Regions from separate parts of the Oceanobacillus sp. FSL K6-0118 genome, predicted to be linked through region 2. Evidence: riboswitches for the same ligand, from Rfam matches in the RefSeq annotation. Region 2 holds a riboswitch; each other region holds the start of a gene.
What was found. Region 2 has a riboswitch for S-adenosylmethionine ahead of MHI02_RS16345 (carboxymuconolactone decarboxylase family protein). Riboswitches for the same ligand answer to the same signal wherever they lie in the genome.
Positions count from the first base shown of each region.

Region 1 (4,269 bases), 1.6 Mb from region 2:
TAAAAAGAAATTGAACTCTGATTAAAAAAGAATAAGTGATAGAAAGGGAGCCGATACATGCATTAGCGTTTGTTGGCTTCCTTTCAGTAGGTATGAATTACCTTGTTTTATTTATCCACCTAAACGGGCAGTAAGACTCCGATCTTAAGCTTTTGGGAAAGGTGGGAAATCATCAGTGGGGGATGAAAGAAACCCCACACCGATGGTTAGTCTTCTTTATACTTCCACCTTAGCTAAAATGGAAAATACCTGTTTTAAGTCTTGAATTAAATCTTCTGCTTTCTCAACTCCAACTGAAAAACGTAATAGTCGATTATCTACTCCTCGTTCTATGCGTTCTTCCAGTGGGATATCAGCATGAGTTTGAGTTGCTGGATAAGTAATAAAGCTTTCGACGCCACCAAGACTTTCCGCGAATGTAATAACTTGAAGATTTTGTAAAAATGTATCCACCCATTGGCTTTCTTGTAATTTGAAGGAAAGCATACCGCCTTTACCTGGATAATATACGTCACTAACCAAGGCTTCGTTCTTTAAATAAGAAACAATGCTTTTTGCATTTTCTACATGTTTATCCATCCGTAATGAAAGTGTTTTTAATCCTCTTATTAAGAGCCAACAATCAAAAGGTGAAAGGACAGCACCAGATGCATTATGGATGAAGGATAATTTTTCACAAATTTCATTGCCTTTTGCAACAACTAAACCAGCTAATACATCGTTATGTCCCCCGATATATTTTGTCGCACTGTGAACAACAATGTCTGCACCTAAGTCAAGAGGTCGCTGTAAGTAGGGGGTCATAAACGTATTGTCTACAATCAGTAAAAGATTGTGTTTTTTGGTGATAGCTGCAATCTGGGCAAGGTCAATTTCTTGCATTAATGGATTCGTTGGCGTTTCGAGAAATATGGCTTTTGTATTTTCGGTGATTAATTGCTCGATTTGCTGATTGTTTTCAAAATCGGTGTATGTCGTTTGAATATGGTATGTATCTGCGTAATGTTGAAGCAAGCGATAGGTACCACCGTAAATATCTTTAGGAACAATCAACTGATCCCCAGGTTTAAACAAAGAAAGAACGAGCTCGATTGCTGCCATGCCAGAACTACATGCAAATCCGCTATCTCCATTTTCTAGATCAGCAAAGCCCTCTTCCAATATGGTTCTTGTAGGATTTTTTGTTCGGCTGTAATCGAATCCAGTTGATTGGCCTAGTCCTTGATGTTGGTATGCCGTCGATAAATAAATAGGTGGATTGACAGCCCCCGTTGATTGATCACTCTTATTGCCTAATTGAACCAATCTCGTTTCTATACTTTTGTCTGACATTTTTTCATCTCCTTATAAATGAGTGGACCCTGCAAGGAAGCCCTATTGTTTCATCGTAGGATAATCAATAGTAATATTACGTTAATATTCGTTTGCTAATTACTATTTCCTGATCTTATTTTTCACATGAATCAAATGCTAAAATAAAACCCTCTTCCTATAGATAAGAAGAGGGTTGATGCACAATGGCTATTTTCTCTTCTTATCTACAAGCATGATGCTCCTGGAATTGGCACAGTTCTCTGTAAAGTCTGTTGCCGAGGCTTCAAAGGGCCAGTCCCTCCACCTCTCTGGATAAGAAATTTGGATATTCAGTTAAATATTAGACTACACGTATTCGTATTAATTGTCAATAAGAATTTTGGTAATTTTTTGTTTTTTACATAGAAGGTTTTTACATAGAATCATTCTTCATAAACATAATTTCCCTATTACACGGACAAAGTCATCATTTAGTAGGGAGGAAAAGTCCGTGACAAGAGTTCTCACGGACAAAGTTAGCACCCAGCGCAGTAAAAATGTCCGTGAAAAAGCTATCATGGACCAAATCACATTTCAATATCTATAAATGTTAGCAAAGGAAGTATATCTCGTTCGTCAACCCTATATAGTTAACGGTTGACAATTAGAAGAAAATAAAATATCATATTTTCAGAATATAAATTTAATAGAGTCCATTTTTATAGGTCTAGGGAGGAGATTTTTATGAAATTAAAAGCTGTCGATATTACGCTTGCGGGTCTGTTCGCTGCTCTTATGGCTATTGGCGCTAATATTACTGCATTTATCGTTATTGGAGGAGTTCCTATTACGTTAACTACTTTCTTTTGTATTTTGTCAGGTCTATTGCTTGGAAGTAGGTTAGGAGCTATTTCGATGACGGTATATGCCTTGGTTGGGTTAGCAGGGGCCCCTGTTTTAGCACAATTCTCGGGAGGGCCATCTTCGGTTATATCCCCTACGTTTGGATTTGTAGTATCTTATATCATTGTTGCGTATTTAGTAGGGAAAATAACGGAGAAGAGAGCTACAAAAGCAAATTTCGTATTTGCTTCCATAGTTGGTATGGCAATTAACTATGTATTTGGAACGACCTGGATGTACTTTGCATATCAATTATGGTTTGGTGCACCTGAAGGATTTAGCTATGCGGTGGCGTGGTTATGGATGTTAGCACCACTTCCAAAAGATATTATTTTAACTATATTGGCTGGCGGATTAGCATACCGGATTTATGGGAAAGTTTATAAATCTAGAAATTTAAGTAGTACAAAGACTGCTTAATGGTTTATTTGTAGAGAGATATTTTATAAGAGAAAGGGGTATGGGGAATGGTAAATGATTGGTTTGGAATGGCAGAACGTGTCATTATGGGGGAGGAAATTACAGACGAGGAAGCATTGTCCATTTTAGATAGTCGAGACGAGGAACTTTTGTTATTATTACAAGGCGCTTATAAAATAAGACATCATTATTATGGAAATAAAGTAAAATTGAACATGATTATTAACGCAAAATCTGGGCTTTGTCCAGAAAACTGTGGGTATTGTGCCCAGTCTTCTGTTTCGGAAGCACCTGTAGACAAATACACTTTTGTAAATGAATTATCATTACTAAGTGGTGCAGATCAAGCAACTAAATTAAATGCTGGAACATATTGTATCGTTGCAAGTGGTAGGGGACCGAGTAATCGTGAAGTGGATACTGTAGCTTCTGCAGTTAAAGAAATTAAGCAAAGATATGATTTAAAAGTTTGTGCTTGCATGGGTATATTGAAGCCTGAACAAGCAGAGAAATTAAAAGAAGCTGGTGTGGACCGTTATAATCATAATATCAATACATCTAAAGCGCATCATCCAAACATTACAACTTCTCATACGTATGACGATCGTGTAGATACAGTTGAAACTGCGAAAAGTGCAGGAATTTCTCCTTGCTCTGGTATTATTGTAGGGATGAAGGAATCAAAAGAAGATGTCATTGATATGGCAAGAAGTCTAAAGATTATCGATGCGGATTCCATTCCGGTTAACTTCTTACATGCAATTGATGGAACTCCATTAGAAGGAACAGAAGAACTGGATCCAAGATATTGCTTAAAAGTATTAGCATTGTTTCGTTATATGAATCCAATGAAGGAAATTCGTATTTCTGGTGGTAGAGAAGTAAACTTAAGGAGCTTGCAGCCATTAGGGTTATATGCAGCTAACTCTATTTTTGTTGGTGATTATTTAACAACAGAAGGCCAAGAAAGCACTGCTGATCATAAGATGATTGAAGATCTAGGTTTTGAAATTGATTATAATGAAGTACCTGAAAAACAAATATAAACAGTGATCAAACCTGTCTGGATAGACGGGTTTTTTAATTCCCTAAACTCTTGATAACCTAAATAAAGCAATTTTTAGAAAATAGGCTTGCTTTTCAATAAAACAGTGTTATAGTGTTTATATAGATATACACACCTTAACACTTAAATACATTGGGAGGAATTTTTTATGAAAGCACTTTGGGGATATGTATTAGTTTTTATTTTAGCAGCGGCACCATTTTTTGAAGCATATGGAGTGATTCCAATTGCCATTATTTCGGGATTGTCCATCGTACCCGTAATGATTATTGGGTTGGTTGGAAATTTGTTAACCGTATTACTTCTTATTATGTTCGTCAATCAGTTTAAAGCTTGGAGAAGTAAACGTAGAAAAGATAAGAAGCCAAAAGAAAGTAAACGATCCGCTAGAGCACAAAACTTGTGGAAGAAATATGGGTTGCCCGGTTTAGCAATGTTCGGTCCATTAGTTGCCGGAAGCCATTTAACCGCCTTAGCTAGTATGACATTTGGTGGAACGAAAAAGAAAACATTCATTTGGATAACGATTAGTATTACGACCTGGAGTATCGTTTTTACTGTTTTATTATATTTCGGTATCGACTTTA
Region 1 covers NZ_JBBOVR010000001.1:1,597,295-1,601,563, forward strand. Annotated here, with positions in the region: gene MHI02_RS08250 (hypothetical protein) at 1-25, shown strand, start outside; gene MHI02_RS08255 (methionine biosynthesis PLP-dependent protein) at 217-1,332, opposite strand; SAM riboswitch class I at 1,532-1,633, opposite strand; gene MHI02_RS08260 (biotin transporter BioY) at 2,038-2,616, shown strand; gene bioB (biotin synthase BioB) at 2,664-3,662, shown strand; gene MHI02_RS08270 (small multi-drug export protein) at 3,831-4,269, shown strand, end outside.
Region 1: linked by a shared signal. The riboswitch ahead of MHI02_RS08255 (methionine biosynthesis PLP-dependent protein) and the one ahead of MHI02_RS16345 (carboxymuconolactone decarboxylase family protein) in region 2 are both predicted to bind S-adenosylmethionine.

Region 2 (4,269 bases):
AATGTAATGACGTTTATGGCTAAAGGGAACACAGCATTATCCGTAACGGTAACAGCGTTATCAACATTGCTTGCACCAATTTTAACTCCGTCATTGACTTATTTGTTTGCCAGTCAATGGCTTTCCGTGTCATTCATGGACATGTTCTTGTCGATTGTCCAAGTCGTCTTATTACCAATCGTTTTAGGTGTAGTTATCCGGATGCTATTTAGCAAACAGGTCAGTAAAAGTGTGGAAGTATTACCACTCATTTCAGTCATTGGAATTGTAGGAGTAGCTTCAGCAGTTGTGGCTGTAAATAAAGAATCGATTATGACTTCAGGACTTCTCATTTTTGCAGTCGTCGTACTACATAATTGTTTAGGATATTTGTTCGGGTACTTACTCGCGAAGGCAATCAAACTTAATTTTAAAGATCAAAAAGCAATTTCTATCGAAGTTGGCATGCAAAATTCAGGACTTGCCGCGTCGCTTGGGCTTGCTCATTTCTCGCCAATTGCAGCCGTTCCTGGTGCAATCTTTAGTGTTTGGCATAATATCTCAGGTCCACTCCTTGCAAACTGGTGGGGGAAGAAAGAGCAAGCTGAACCTGGTGTTAAGAAAACTGCATAAGTTTATTTGCTGCTCTTGTATGGTGAAGTATGTATTCTTCACCATACAAGAAAGTTTGACCTATCAACCAAGATATTGTTTCTGTGGGTAATAGTGAATTAGGCCAAAGGTTCTAATTTTTTTGGTGACAATATCCCTGTTGATAAAAAAGTCCTTTTCTGAAAATTTCCTGTTGACAGATTCCTTTTGGTTATGTAAGATGTTATTAATTCTTACTAATTGAATATGTTTTCCTTATCAAGAGTCGGGGTAGGAACCTGGTCCGTGGATCCCGCAGCAACCATTACTAAAGTAATAAGGTGCTAATTCCAGCAAGCTGATGCTTGAACGATGAGGGTTGGTATATATGACCTCTTCTCATCAGAAGGGGTCTTTTGTTTACCATTTTCTTAGAGGGGTAATCAAATGGAAAAATTTTTAAACACAATTCCGATTAAACATATTGGAAAAATTATATTCTTAGTAAGAAAAAATGTAAAGGGAGAGATTTAGAATGACAATTACAAAAACAGATAGCTTGTATAAGAAGGAATATTTCGGGAGGATTTTTGAATTAAAGGAATATGCACCAGAGGCTTTCGAAACTTTTTTCAAATTTAATGATCAAGCATTAGCAGAAGGAAAGCTTTCGGTTAAATTAAAGGAATTAATTGCAGTAGCGGTTGCGCATATTACAGGTTGCCCGTATTGCATTGATTTACATGTTGGAAACGCAAAGAAAAATGATTCCTCGAAAGAAGAAGTTGCAGAGGCAATTTTTGTTGCGACTGCACTGAAAGCTGGTTCTGCTTTGGCACATGGTGTGAATGGACTGAACGCTTTTGATAATAGTGGAGGTGAAGAGTTCTATAAAGCATCTTACTTTAATCGATTGAAAGAATTTAATGCATTAAGCGAAGAAACGTTCCAGGCTTTTGTGAATTTTGATGGAAAAGCAATAAAAGCTGGAAAATTATCCGTAAAAGAAAAAGAACTAATTGCAGTAGCATCTGCACATACAACAGGTTGTGTATATTGCATTGATGTACATACCAAAAATGCGAAGAAAGCTGGGGCAGACTTAGAAGAAATTTCAGAGGCGATTTTCGTTGCAGTTGCGCTTAAAGCAGGTTCTGCAATTGCTCATAGTGTAAATGCGCTAAATGCTTATGATGAGAAATAAGAAAAGGAGAGATACGCATTGAGTAAAAGGAAACAGATTCATTTAAACGGTTTTGTGCAAAATTCACCTTCTCCACATTCTACTGGATTATGGAAACACGAAAAAGATCAAGGAACGAAACATAATCGATTAGAGTTTTGGACGGAAACAGCGAAAGTATTAGAACGTGGGAAATTTGATGCGGTTTTTATTGCGGATGTATTAGGAACCTATTCGGTTTATGGAAACAGCCATGATGCAGCGGTACGTCATGCCGTACAACTTCCTGCACATGACCCATTGTTAATTATTTCCGCAATGGCTCAAGTCACGGAGCATATTGGCTTCGCACCGACAGTTTCAGCCACATATGCACAGCCATATGCATTGGCACGCCAATTATCTACCCTCGATCATTTAACAGAAGGTCGTGTAGCGTGGAATGTAGTGACTTCGTATTTGGAAAGTGAAGCTATTAATCTAGGATTATCTGGACGTCTCCCGAAAAATCAGCGCTACGATCGTGCAGATGAATTTTTAGAAGTAGTTTATAAACTTTGGGAGCATAGCTGGGAAGAAGATGCGGTTGTTTATGATCGGGAAGGGGATGTTTTTGCCGACCCTGAAAAGGTTCATGCCATCAATCATGAAGGTGAATTTTTCAATGTACCAGGAATTCATTTGACGGAACCGTCACCACAACGGACTCCTGTGTTATTCCAAGCTGGTGCATCCCCTAGAGGGCGTGACTTTGCGGCAAAACATGCGGAAGCCGTTTTTACGAAAGGTCATTCTTTAGAGGCGTTGAAAAATTACTCCGAAGATCTTCGTAAACGTACGGTTGCTCAAGGTAGAAATGCGGATGATATTCGTATCTTCCCGATGGTTCTTCCAATTATCGGCTCCACAGAGGAAGAAGCGTATGCGAAATATGAGGATTTAAAAAATCATGTTAGTTATGAAGGGACGGCAGCACTTCTTTCTGGGCATACGGGAATTGACTTTTCGAAATATGATCCAGATCAATACATTGAAGACATTGAAACAGATGCAGTTCAAGGTAATTTAGATATGTACACGAAAGATCCAAATAAGAAGTGGACGTTACGGGAAGCAATACAAAATCATGGGCTTGGTAATGGAACCGTGAAATTTGTCGGAACACCTGAACAAATTGCAGATCGTATTGAGGAATGGACGACAGAAGGGGATGTAGATGGTTTTAACATTGCACAGAGTTATTCATTAGAAACATTCCGTGAGTTTGTGGATCATGTTGTTCCAGAATTACAAAAACGTGGCATTTATCGAACCGAATATGAAGGAAAAACATTGCGAGAAAACTTATTCGGTACAGGGTCACCTTATTTACCTGACAACCATCCGGCGAAAAAGGTGTCTCCATTAGTGAAATAGTTAATCCTTACGTTTCTAGCTAAAGCGCCCTGCGCAACCTTTTGTGATAGTGCGATGAGCCTCAGGGGGCGCTTAAGCCTTTCATTGGCAGGTAGGAAAGTATAAAAATCTTTCCTGTCTGCATAAGTGCAACTAAGGCATTCGCCCAACCTAATAGCGAATGCCAAGTTTTCTAAAAAGGGGTAACGTGATGAATACAGTAACATTATATACGTGGGTTGGATTCCTTTTATTTCTAGGTATTATGTTGGCACTTGGATATATTGGGACTAAACAAACGAAAAGTGTTCGTGATTTTGCGATAGGCGGGGGACTTGGCCCAGTTGTGTTGGGGCTATCCTTTGCGGCCACCTATCTAAGTGCAGCTACTTTTCTTGGGTATCCTGGCTGGTCTTATGAATGGGGACTGTCGAATCTTTGGCTTATTCTCGCCATGATTGGTGGAGGAGCTCTAGGAGTTCTTATGGTTGCCAAAAAAATAAGGGAATTAAATAAAGAACAAAAATCACTTTCTTTACCGGATTGGTTAGGCGATTATTATAATAGTGATATTTTACGAGTCGGTACAGGTTTGATTTTACTGTTTAATATTTTTTATATCTCGGCACAGTTTGTAGCGGGAGCGAGAATTTTTGAATATTTACTTGGTATGGATTATACAGTAGGTCTGATTCTTATAACAGTTGTTGTCGTGTTGTACGTTTTTGGTGGTGGGGCATTAGCTGATATTTATACGGATGCGGTCCAAGTAATTTTAATGGCTATTGCTGGAATAATTGTGTTCGTTTCGGGAATTGTGATTTTTTGGAACGGTGGGATTACAACAACACTTTCCGGAATCGTGGACAATTTAGCTGCCCAAGATGGAAATCTAGTAAAGGTATTTAATCCCGATTCCGTTCATTTTTATTCCATTGGTGCAATAATAGGTGCGATTACGATTCAGTGGGCATTTGCATCCGCTCCACATCTATTTAATAAAGTATTAGGTTTAAAGAATGATAAGGATTTAGGAAAAATGATACTTACTTATGTTATAACGGCTTCTCTGTGTGTTGTTGTCTTGTTTGGTGGACTTTATAGTAGGGTGGCAATTGGCC
Region 2 covers NZ_JBBOVR010000001.1:3,213,196-3,217,464, reverse strand. Annotated here, with positions in the region: gene MHI02_RS16350 (bile acid:sodium symporter family protein) at 1-612, shown strand, start outside; SAM riboswitch class I at 844-949, shown strand; gene MHI02_RS16345 (carboxymuconolactone decarboxylase family protein) at 1,106-1,774, shown strand; gene MHI02_RS16340 (LLM class flavin-dependent oxidoreductase) at 1,793-3,169, shown strand; gene MHI02_RS16335 (sodium:solute symporter family protein) at 3,360-4,269, shown strand, end outside.

Region 3 (4,269 bases), 530 kb from region 2:
CTGGTGTTCTTGTATTTTCATCTAATATTACATTCTCGAGTACAGATCCGAAGCGAATCGCGTTGTATATTTGTGGCTCTTTTTCTTCTGAGAGGTTAATACATTTTGCATAACAGCCACCTTCTATATTAAATACCCCATTCGGACTCCAACCATGTTCATCATCCCCAATTAATCGGCGGTACGGATCCGCAGAAAGCGTAGTCTTACCTGTACCAGACAGACCAAAGAATAAAGCAACGTCACCTTCTTTACCTACGTTAGCAGAGCAATGCATGGATAATACATCCTGTTGTGGAAGAAGGTAGTTCATAACAGAGAATATAGATTTCTTAATCTCTCCGGCATACTCCGTTCCACCAATAAGAACAATTCTCTTTTTAAAAGAAATAATGATAAAGGTTTCGGAATTTGTTCCATCAACACTAGGGTCAGCTTTAAAATTAGGTGCAGAAATAACAGTGAATTCACTTTGATGGTTCTCTAATTCGTCTTGTTGTGGCTTAATGAATAATTGACGAGAAAAAAGATTGTGCCATGCAAATTCATTAATTACTTGAATTGGTAAGCGATATTTTTTATCTGCTCCAGCAAATCCTTTGAAAGAATAAATTTCATCTTTTTCTTTTAAATAATCAATCACTTTCTCATATAGACTATCAAAATACTTCTCTTCAATGGGTTGATTTACTGCTCCCCAATTAATAGTAGCTTCACACACTTCATCACGAACAATAAATTTATCACCAGGGGATCTTCCTGTATATTTTCCAGTTGTTGCTCGAACCGCCCCAGTTTCACTTAATGCTGCTTCTCCCCTGCCCAATATACGTTCCACTAATTGTGGTTCGGATAAATTCTCTTTGATGTTTTCATGTTGATGAAGTAAATCTTTCCATAATGTTCTTTCCACCATTTTCATAAAAAAAATCCCCCGCTTTATAATAAATTACTGATGAAGATAATTAGAAAACTTGGCATTCACTATAGGATAGGTTTAGCGAATGCGTTAGTTGCACTTAGCAGATTTATACAGTGGGGCGGGTAATCGGTACCCCAAACGAGAAAGAATCTATACTTTCCTAACTGCTAAAAATTGTACTTTTCATTACATTCGATTATTAGTATAACACATATACAAAAATAATCCATACTATTTATGTTTCAATTTAGTAAAATTTGCTATTTGTTAAATTAACGGAAATAACTACAATATTTCTATCCCACTCAAGCCTCTAAGGAAACAAAGAAGGTAGGTGGGAGATCAACTGCCCGTAAAGATCCGATCAGTGCGACTAACCATCAGTGGAGAATGAAGGAAAACCCCCAATGATGGAAGTATTCTTTATTTGCTTCAACCATCATATGTAGAGGAAAAGTTATTGACATTACTCACACATTTCGTTACGATAACAATGGACGGAAACTATCTTATTCCGAGTTGGCGGAGGGACAGACCCTATGAAGCCCAGCAACCTCACACGCTTGTGAAAAGGTGCTTACCTGAAGCAAGGATCATTCCTTGAACAATAAGAGTGAAAGGACCGAACCCTTTCCTCAATGTAGGATAGGGATTTTTTTGCTTTTAAAGAAGAAACAGTTCCTTTTATCCCACCTAAATGGGCAGTAAGACTCCCTCCTCAAGCTTCTGAAGAACAAAGAAGGTAAGTGGGAGATCAACTACCCGCAAAGGTCCGATAAGTACGACAGTGGGGAATGAAGGAAAATCCCCACTGATGGAAGTCTTCTTTATTATATAAAAAGCAATGGTTTCTTCAATGCTTTTATATATAGAATATACAAAGATCTTTAATCGAAATAATGAAAAGAGTTCCGTAACACCAATTAAAGGAGAGAATGAGCCTTATGGCTGAAAAACGTCGTTTATTCACATCTGAGTCTGTAACAGAAGGGCATCCAGATAAAATGTCAGATCAAATATCAGATGCCATTTTAGATGAAATTATAAAAAATGATCCCAATGCAAGAGTTGCTTGTGAGACTACAGTAACTACTGGTCTTGTTTTAGTAGCTGGTGAAATTACTACTAGTACGTATGTAGATATTCCTGCAATTGTCAGGAAAACGGTGAAAGAGATTGGCTATACAAGAGCTAAATATGGATTTGATGCAGATACCTGCGCTGTCTTAACAGCAATAGATGAACAATCTCCAGATATTGCGATGGGAGTAGATAAAGCGCTAGAAGCACGTGAAGGCAAAATGAGTGACGAAGCAATCGCTGCAATTGGAGCGGGAGACCAAGGATTAATGTTTGGTTTTGCTTGTGACGAGACAGAAGAGCTTATGCCTTTACCAATCTCATTAGCACATAAATTATCTAAACGATTAGCAGATATTCGTAAAGAAAATATAGTAGATTATTTACGTCCAGATGGAAAAACACAAGTAACTGTCGAATATGATGAAAATAATAATCCGGTTCGTATTGACACTATTGTTATTTCTACTCAACATCATCCAGAAGTATCTCAAGAACAGATTGAAAAAGACATGAAAGAACAAGTAATTCTTCCTATAGTGCCTAAAGAATTACTAGATGACCATACGAAATATTTTATAAATCCAACTGGTAGATTCGTTGTTGGGGGACCACAAGGCGATGTTGGTTTAACTGGTCGTAAAATTATAGTAGATACGTATGGCGGATATGCAAGACATGGCGGAGGGGCATTTAGTGGTAAAGATTCCACAAAAGTAGACCGCTCTGCTGCTTATGCAGCCCGTTATGTTGCAAAAAATATTGTTGCAGCAGGACTTGCGAAGTCTTGTGAAGTTCAGTTAGCTTATGCAATTGGTGTAGCGGAACCCGTTTCTATATCTATTGATACATTTGGAACTGGTACAGTACATGAAACTAAATTAGTGGATGCTGTTCGTAAAGTGTTTGATTTAAGGCCTGCAGGGATAATTAATATGTTAGACCTAAGAAAACCAATCTTTAAAAACACAGCGGCATATGGCCATTTTGGTAGAACAGATGTTCAGTTCCCGTGGGAGAAATTGGATAGGGTAGATGAATTAAAGGATTTAATAAAATAAAATAAAGTAACACCATGAAAGCTGCCAGCACGGAGATGTGGCAGTTTTTTTGATTTTATCACTGAAGTATTACAATTATGTTACAATATGATTTTTTTGTGATATAATTATCCTAGATTTCGAATCACTTATTAAAGATTCCAATAAAAAGGTGCTCCAGACTTTGGTAGAAAATTAAACAAAAAGCCTGTAGATAATTAGTGGAATTATCCCAATTCGAAACGCAGTCTTTACTTTGTAATTGCTAATGAATTATTTTAATAGAAAGAGGTAACTATCATGTGTGGTTTTATTGGAATGGTATACGATTATCCAACTGATGTAGATGAAAAAGACATGGATTCATTAAGAAGGAAAAATAATATTATTGCTCATCGTGGTCCAGATGATGAAGGTTATTTTGTCGATGAGTACATATCTTTTGGTTTTAGGCGTTTAAGTATAATTGATATTGAAAGTGGAGTTCAACCATTAAGTTATGATAATGATAAAATTTGGCTTGTTTTTAATGGAGAAATCTATAATTATGTAGAACTTCGTGACGAATTAAAACAAGATGGTTATTCATTTTCAACAGAATCTGATACAGAAGTGATTGCCGCTTTATTTTCTAAATACAAAGAAGATGCATTTCAATATTTAAGAGGAATGTACTCTATTCTAGTGTGGGATAAAGATGATAAGACACTATATGGTGCACGAGATCCATTTGGAATTAAGCCATTATATTATTATCGTACGGAAGACGGAATTGCTTTTGCTTCGGAGAAAAAAAGTCTTGGACTAATGCTTGAAAAAGAAGAAGTAAATGTTGATGCATTACAGCACTATTTAAGCTTTCAATATGCGCCAGAACCAATGACATTGGCTCAAGGGATTGAAAAGGTAGAACCAGGACATTATTTTGTTAAAAAAATAGGCGAAGATATAACATTTACTAGATATTGGCATGCAACCTTCCAACCTATTTTTAATAAAGATAAAAAAGATTGGATAAATAAAATTCAAGAAGTAATGTATGATTCTGTAAAAGTTCATATGCGAAGTGATGTACCTGTAGGATCATTTTTATCCGGTGGTATTGATTCTACTCTTATTGTTTCCATTGCTAAGGAATTTAATCCAAATATCAAAACTTTTTCTGTTGGTTTCGCGAGAGATGGCTTCTCAGAAGTAGATGTTGCTAAAGAAACAGCTGATAAATTA
Region 3 covers NZ_JBBOVR010000001.1:2,686,774-2,691,042, reverse strand. Annotated here, with positions in the region: gene pckA (phosphoenolpyruvate carboxykinase (ATP)) at 1-922, opposite strand, end outside; SAM riboswitch class I at 1,429-1,536, shown strand; gene metK (methionine adenosyltransferase) at 1,867-3,063, shown strand; gene asnB (asparagine synthase (glutamine-hydrolyzing)) at 3,343-4,269, shown strand, end outside.
Region 3: linked by a shared signal. The riboswitch ahead of metK (methionine adenosyltransferase) and the one ahead of MHI02_RS16345 (carboxymuconolactone decarboxylase family protein) in region 2 are both predicted to bind S-adenosylmethionine.